3 regions of the Burkholderia sp. YHN3-13 genome follow, and region 1 is predicted to be linked to each of the others. Evidence: riboswitches for the same ligand, from Rfam matches in the RefSeq annotation. Region 1 holds a riboswitch; each other region holds the start of a gene.
The links. A riboswitch is a leader RNA that binds a small molecule or an ion and turns the genes downstream of it on or off. The one in region 1 is predicted to bind cobalamin.
Positions count from the first base shown of each region.

Region 1 (2,255 bases):
CCGCGGGATGCGGCAGCGCGCAGTGGCGCTCGCAGCCGGTCAGGTGCACGTCGACCGGATGGCCGATGCGCGCGGCGAGGGCGAGCGCGTCGTGTTTCGTGTCGGCCCGCGCTTTCGCGCAGCCCGTGCTGCCGGTGCAGGCGACGAGGGTCGCCAGCGGGTCGGACGATGCGCAGACGAGGCCGAGCGACGCCAGTGCCGCCAACGTGGCCGGGGCGCGTTCGTTCGGCACGCCGTGGAGAAACACGCCTTGCCACGGCGTCATCGACAACGTGCCGTCGCCGTCGGCTTCGGCCAGCGCGGCGAGCCGTTCCAGTTGTGTCGCGTCGAGCCGCCCGAGCACGCATTGCGCGCCGACGCTGCAGCATGCCGCATCGCGCGACGCGCGCATGCCGAAACGCAGCGCCGGGTCGGTGCGCGTGCGCCGCCAGCCGGCGAGCGCGGGATCGGCCGTGAGCGGGAAGGGCAGGTAGTGCTGCGCGCGTGCGAGCAACGCGCATTCGCCGGCGGTCGCGAGCACGGCGCGCATCCGCGTGACGTCGGCCGGCGCGAGATCGAGGAACGCGAGCAGCAGTGCGCGAACCAGTGCGACGGCCTGATCGGGCGACACGTCGACCGATGCGGGCCGGTCGTCCCGCGCGGCCGGCGGGCAGCCGGCCAGCCCGGCCGCGACGCGTACCGCGCCGTCCGCGCGGCGCCAGGCGGCCAGCCAGATGTCGTGCGGGTGATCGAGCGCCGCAACCGCTTCGCCGCCGTCGAGCTGGATCGAGAATTTCGGCGACAGCTCGCCGCGGCGCGGCTCGCCGGCCAGCATGTCGAGCAGCGGCATCGCGAGCGCGCGGCTGTCGACGAGCGCGGCGGGATCGTGCCCGGCGAGCGGGCTGAGCAGGAGGTTGCGGACGTCGTCGCTCGCGGCGAGCGCGGCCGTCTCGTCGACCGCGCCTGCGGCTGCGTCGACGCGCGGGCCGAGCCCCGCCTCGAGCAATGCGCGCGTCAGCGCATCGGCGGCGCTGTCGCGAATGCCGCGCAGCTGGAGATTCGCGCGATTGGTCGCGTCGATCGCGCCGGAGCCGTACGCGCGGGCGGCGGCGGCAATCGCACGCGCCTGGCGCGCATCGAGCCGGCCGCCCGGCAGCTTGACCCGGCACAGCCCGCCATCGGCGGCCGCGACCACGCGCACGAGCCCCGGGCAGGCCGACGGGCGCACGACGGGCGACGCAGGAATCGAATCGGGGGCGGAACTCAACGGGATACCGGGACAGTGTCGCGCCGCGGCCAACGCATCGGTACACCCCGCCCGACGCCGACTGGCACGCACGCACTTTCTGGCCGGCAGGTCTCCTGGCTGACAGGTCGGCGCCGGCTCCCGGCCTTCCCGGTGAAACCAGTGGCATGAGGGGGAGATCGGCTCGCTGTCTACAGTTGCGGGGGCAGCCACAGCGGCGCGCGGCGCGCCCTGTGTTCCCTCTTCGGCCCCGAAGGGCACCGGCGAACGAACGGCCGTAGGATACCCGATTTCGGCACCGGCCCGACATCGGCCATGTGCGTCGCAACCGTGTCGCAGCATGGCTGCGACGACCTGCGCGCGGCAGCGCGGATGGTACGATTGGCGGCTCGGCACTGGATCGGCGACACGCCGGTGTCCGCGACGATGAAACTGGGCGGGGCCAGCTGTTCGCCATGCGGATCGCGCGGGCCTGGCCGACACCGCTGGCGCGTCCCGCGCCGGGCAGTCGGCGCCGACGGCAATCGCCGGATCGACGCGCGGCGGCGCAACGGCCGCGCATCGCAACACACTGGATGAAATCGAACGATGGGGAAGGGTGCATGACGGCGTGGCTGACGGTAGTGGGCATCGGCGACGACGGTTACGCGGGGCTCGGGCGCAATGCGCGACGCGCGCTGCTCGGCGCGACGCGCGTGGTCGGCGCGAAGCGGCATCTCGACATGCTGCCCGCGCGGTTGCCGGCCGCGCGCGAAGCGTGGCCGTCGCCGTTCGATCTCGCGGGCGTGCTCGCGCGGCGCGGCTCGCCCGTCTGCGTGCTCGCGAGCGGTGACCCGATGCTGTTCGGCGTCGGCGCGACGCTCGCGCGCCAGCTTTCTCCCGACGAATGGCGCGTGCTGCCCGCGCCGTCGTCGCTGTCCCTCGCGGCCGCACGCCTCGGCTGGGCGCTGCAGGACGTCGGCGCGGTGTCGCTCGTCGGCCGTCCGCTCGCGACGCTCGCGCGTCATCTGCTGCCGGGCCGGCGCCTGTT
Region 1 is NZ_JBVVNQ010000008.1:52,262-54,516, reverse strand. Features, by position in the region: gene cobG (precorrin-3B synthase) at 1-1,207, opposite strand, end outside; cobalamin riboswitch at 1,315-1,505, opposite strand; gene cbiE (precorrin-6y C5,15-methyltransferase (decarboxylating) subunit CbiE) at 1,828-2,255, shown strand, end outside.

Region 2 (2,255 bases), on a different contig from region 1:
TGCCGGTCAAGCTCGGCAAGAAGGGAATCGCGAAGCAGATCTTCCTCGGCATCCGCGAGGCGGATGCATCGATCGACTATCTGGCCGCGTTCGTCGCGCTGGCGCGCGAATCGACGTGGAGCGCGCCGCGCATGCTGCGCTAGGCGCGCTCGTCCGGCATGCGCGTCAGGTGGCGCGCATCGCGATGCGTTCGCTGCGTTCGACCCAGGCGCCGAACAGCAGGCCGATCGTCGTCCACATGATCGCCTGCATCCCGAGCGCGGCGACGCGGAACTTCCACAGCAAGGCAGCCGGGAATGCGGCCGGTACCTCGTCGAACGACGGCAACCCCAGCTGCACGGCCGCGATGATCGCGACGAACACGAGGCCCGCGACGATTGACGCGTTCCATTGACCGAGCTTCGCCAGCAGGTGGCGGCGCACGCCGACCGAGAACACCATCGTCGCGATCGAGATCGCGATCATCAGGAAGAACAGGCCCGTGCGCTGGCCGATCGTATCGGGGTCGCCGACCGCCGGCGGATTGGCCGGGTACTTGATGTTCGGCACGATCACGAGGGCGATGAACGCCCCCAGCGCGAGCCACGCGGCGAGTTGCCGTGCCGGCAGGCGGCCGCCGCGCCCGTACGCATAGGCAAAGACCAGCGAGAACAGTCCGCCGAAAGCCGCGCCATAGGTCACGACGCCCGTCAGCAGGCCGAGGCCGGCCTGGGTGTGGCGGCTGACCAGTTCGACCTCGTGATCGTGATCGTGCCCGGGCTCGTCGCCCTTGGCGGCATCGAGTTTTTCTTCAAGGGAGATCGCCCGATCGACTTGCGGTTCGCCGACGATTTTCGCGAAACCGAACGTGATGAGGCCCGCGGCGATGCCTGCGAGCATCCCGCGCATGAGCAGCTTTCCGACCATCGTGTGCTCCGCGTCAGTGGCAGGGAAAGCCGAGCAGATGGCGGCCGTCGTGGACGAACTCGTGGACATACATGCCCGGCACGAGCGACGTCGCGCCTTGTTCCGCGCCGACGAAATACAGGGCGAGCAACAGGATCAGGCCGACGAATACGGCCCAGGGCAACAGTTCACGGACGGGGATGGGGGCCGGCACGACCGCCGGCTTCAGCACTGCTTCGCTCATGGATGCACCTCAGGGGAATCGCGCCCCGACAAATGATGGATGGGTACGAAGGCAGGTCTGGCTTCCGGGATCGTCGATTCTCCGGTTACAGTGGCGCGACCGCGCCGGAATTGCACCGGCTTCCGCGTTTCGTATCGGGCGAATTGTACGCGCGAACGGGCGCGTATTGAAGTGATCGCGCGGTGACAATCACGTCCCGTTCCGGATCATCCGACCATCGACATGACCCTGCATGCCTCGCTGCGCCTGATCGCACACGCATCGACCCGGGCGATGCGCACCGGCACGTTCCCCGACGACGATCCGCTCGACGCGCGCGGGCTCGCCGAAGCTGCCGCGTGGCGCGGCCGGTGGTCACGCGCCGGCGGATCGCTCGTCGTGCTGTGCAGCCCTGCATGCTGTGCGCGGCAGACCGCCCATGCGCTCGGGCTGCGCGCCGACGTCGACGACGCGCTGCGCGACATCGACTACGGCAACTGGCGCGGCAAGCGCCTGAGCGACCTCGCACGCGATCTGCCGGGCGAACTTGCCGCGTGGATCGGCGATCCGTCCGCCTCGCCGCACGGCGGCGAATCGTTCGCAGCCGCCGCGCATCGGGTCGGCACATGGTTGAACGCGCTGCCGCCCGGTCGCGACGTGATCGCGATCACGCACGCGCCGCTCGTCCGCGCGGCCCTCGCGCATGTGCTGCGGATGGATCCGGCGGCGGCCGTGCGTCTCGACATCGCGCCGCTGTCATGCACGACGTTCGCCGCTTCGCCGGACGGCTGGTCATGGGTCGCGCCGGATGACGACCGACGCGATGCCGGTGCGTCAACCACCGTTGCGCCCACTATGTGAGCGATCAGGGCGATGCAGCGCCGAGCATTCGGCCAATCAGCTTACATCCCGTAAGACACGCCGTTCGTGGTCCCGACTGTCATCAAACTGACTGCTGGTCACCGCTAGGATCGGACGCGGTTCCCTCACGAGATGCCGTCATGAATCAACCTGCTTCGTCCGCCCCGAACAACGCCGGCTCCATCGAACGTACCAGGCAGATCGGCTATGCCGTGTTCCTGCTGGTGCTCGTGCTCGGCGCCCTCTATATCGGCACGCACCTGTTCGACGATCTGTCGCCGGTCCG
Region 2 is NZ_JBVVNQ010000002.1:762,981-765,235, forward strand. Features, by position in the region: gene AC0KUR_RS08235 (LysR family transcriptional regulator) at 1-143, shown strand, start outside; gene AC0KUR_RS08240 (CbtA family protein) at 166-906, opposite strand; gene AC0KUR_RS08245 (CbtB domain-containing protein) at 920-1,129, opposite strand; cobalamin riboswitch at 1,163-1,301, opposite strand; gene AC0KUR_RS08250 (histidine phosphatase family protein) at 1,352-1,969, shown strand; gene AC0KUR_RS08255 (inorganic phosphate transporter) at 2,110-2,255, shown strand, end outside.
Region 2: another riboswitch for cobalamin. It lies ahead of AC0KUR_RS08245 (CbtB domain-containing protein); the one in region 1 lies ahead of cobG (precorrin-3B synthase).

Region 3 (2,255 bases), on a different contig from region 1:
GTCGTCGATCTTTGCCGACAGCGTGTCGCGCTCGGCCGCGAGCGCATTGCGTTCGTCGCGCAGTGCCGCGAGTTCCGCGCGGACCGTGTCCGCTTCCGCGCGCAATTGCGCGACCTGCTCCTCGAGCGCGAGCCGTTCCGCGTGATAGCGCTTGTTCAGCGAAATCAGACGGCCAATATTTTGAGATAAGGTTTCGAGTTCGTTGAGCATTTGCTGCGTCCTCTAAAGACCCAGCATTTTAGCGCGGAATAACGCGCAATCCGACATCTGTAACGTTTCCAGTCGTAACACCCCGGCTTCTTGCCGCGAATCGGTGCTTCCCGTGCGTGTCCGGATGCTTCCTTGACGCTCGCGCGACCGGCTCCTAAACTGGCGCCGCCTCGGTGCTCGCGCGTGGCACGCGCGGTTAAACGGGAAGCAGGGCGTGCGCTCCGGGAGCGTGCCAACCTGCGCTGCCCCCGCAACGGTAAGCGGCCGCGTCCGTCGACGCAGGCCGGCTCGGGCGCGTTTTGCGTGCAGGTGTCGCACGCGGGCGCGGGCCACTGCGCGTGAAACGCGCGGGAAGGCGAGCCGGACCGCCGCCAGCCCGGATACCGGCCGAGACGGGAAGCCCGCACGGGTTTCATGACGCGCGGCCTGCGGGGAGGCGGGGCGCGCAACGCTTCACGGAATGTTCTTCGATGCTGACCCCAATCGTCCGCGCGGCGTCCCCGTCACGTCCGGCCGGCCACCTCGAGCGGATGCGCCGCGCATCATGCGCGCGGCCGTGCACGGCATGAGCGCCGCGCGCGCCGCCGCGATCTGGGCCGCGCTGGCCGCCGTGGTCGCGCTGCTGTTCGTCGCGTCGCTGTCGATCGGCAGCGTGCCGATGTCGCCGTGGCAGGCGCTCGCGTCGTTCGTCCCGCATGGCGGCGACGCGCTGTTCGCCGAGATCGTCCGCACGCTGCGTCTGCCGCGCGCGCTCGCCGGCTTCGCGTGCGGCGCGCTGCTCGCGCTGGCCGGCGCGCTGTTACAGGTGTTGCTGCGCAACCCGCTTGCGGAACCGTACGTGCTCGGCGTGTCCGGCGGCGCGGCCGGCTTCGCGCTCGTCGCGATGATTGCCGGCGGCGCATGGTGGCTCGTCGACGCGTCGGCATTCGCCGGTTCGCTCGTCTCGGTCGCGCTCGTGCTCGGTCTCGCGCGCCGCGCGTTGTGGCGCGGCGATTCGCGCGACGCGTCGCCGCGCCTGCTGCTCACCGGCGTCGTGATCGCGGCCGGGTGGGGCGCGCTCGTCACGCTGTTGCTGTCGCTCGCTCCCGATGCGCGGCTGCGCGGCATCATCTTCTGGCTCACGGGCGACCTGAACGGCGTGACGGCGCCCTGGTTCGCATGGGGGGCGCTGTTGCTGGCCGCATGCGTCGCGCTGCCGGCCGCGCCGCAACTGAACGTGCTGCTGCGCGGCGACGCGACCGCGCAGGCGCTCGGCGTGCCCGTCGCGCGCCTGCGCGTGCGGATCTATCTCGTCGCGTCGCTGGCGGCCGCGGCCGCGGTGACGACGGCCGGCACGATCGGCTTCGTCGGCCTCGTCGTGCCGCATGCGCTGCGGCTCGCGTTCGGCAACGACCAGCGGATGCTGCTGCCGGCCGCGATGCTCGCGGGCGGCGGCGGCGTGATGGCGGCCGACCTGCTCGCGCGCACCGCGATCGCGCCCGCGCAGTTGCCGGTCGGCGTGATGACCGCGTTGATCGGCGTGCCGGTGTTCCTGTGGATGTTGTTGAGGAGGCCGATGCGATGACGGATGCCGCACTGCACGCGGGCGGCGGCGAGCTGCGCTGCATGGCCGTCGACCTGACGCTGAAGGCCGGCGCGCGCACGTTGCTCGACGGGTTCACGCAGGCGTTTCGGCCCGGCGAGATCTGGTGCGTCGCGGGGCCGAACGGCGCCGGCAAGACGACGCTGCTCGCGACGCTCGCGGGGTTGCAGCCGCCGGCCGGCGGACAGGTCGAGATCGACGGCCGGCCGCTGGTCGCGTGGCCGCCCGGGCCCCTCGCGCAGCGTCGCGCGCTGATGCCGCAGCAGCTGCACGACGCGTTCAGCGCGACGGTGCTCGACACGGTGCTGCTTCACCGCTATCCGTATCTCGGCGGCTGGGGCTGGGAGCGCGACGGCGATCGCGCGGCCGCGTACGACGCACTCGCGACGTTCGATCTGACCGCACTCGCGTCGCGCGATGTATTGTCGCTGTCGGGCGGCGAGCGGCAGCGGGTCGCGCTGGC
Region 3 is NZ_JBVVNQ010000019.1:83,587-85,841, reverse strand. Features, by position in the region: gene AC0KUR_RS30935 (ATPase) at 1-210, opposite strand, end outside; cobalamin riboswitch at 365-616, shown strand; gene AC0KUR_RS30930 (FecCD family ABC transporter permease) at 776-1,774, shown strand; gene AC0KUR_RS30925 (ABC transporter ATP-binding protein) at 1,771-2,255, shown strand, end outside.
Region 3: another riboswitch for cobalamin. It lies ahead of AC0KUR_RS30930 (FecCD family ABC transporter permease); the one in region 1 lies ahead of cobG (precorrin-3B synthase).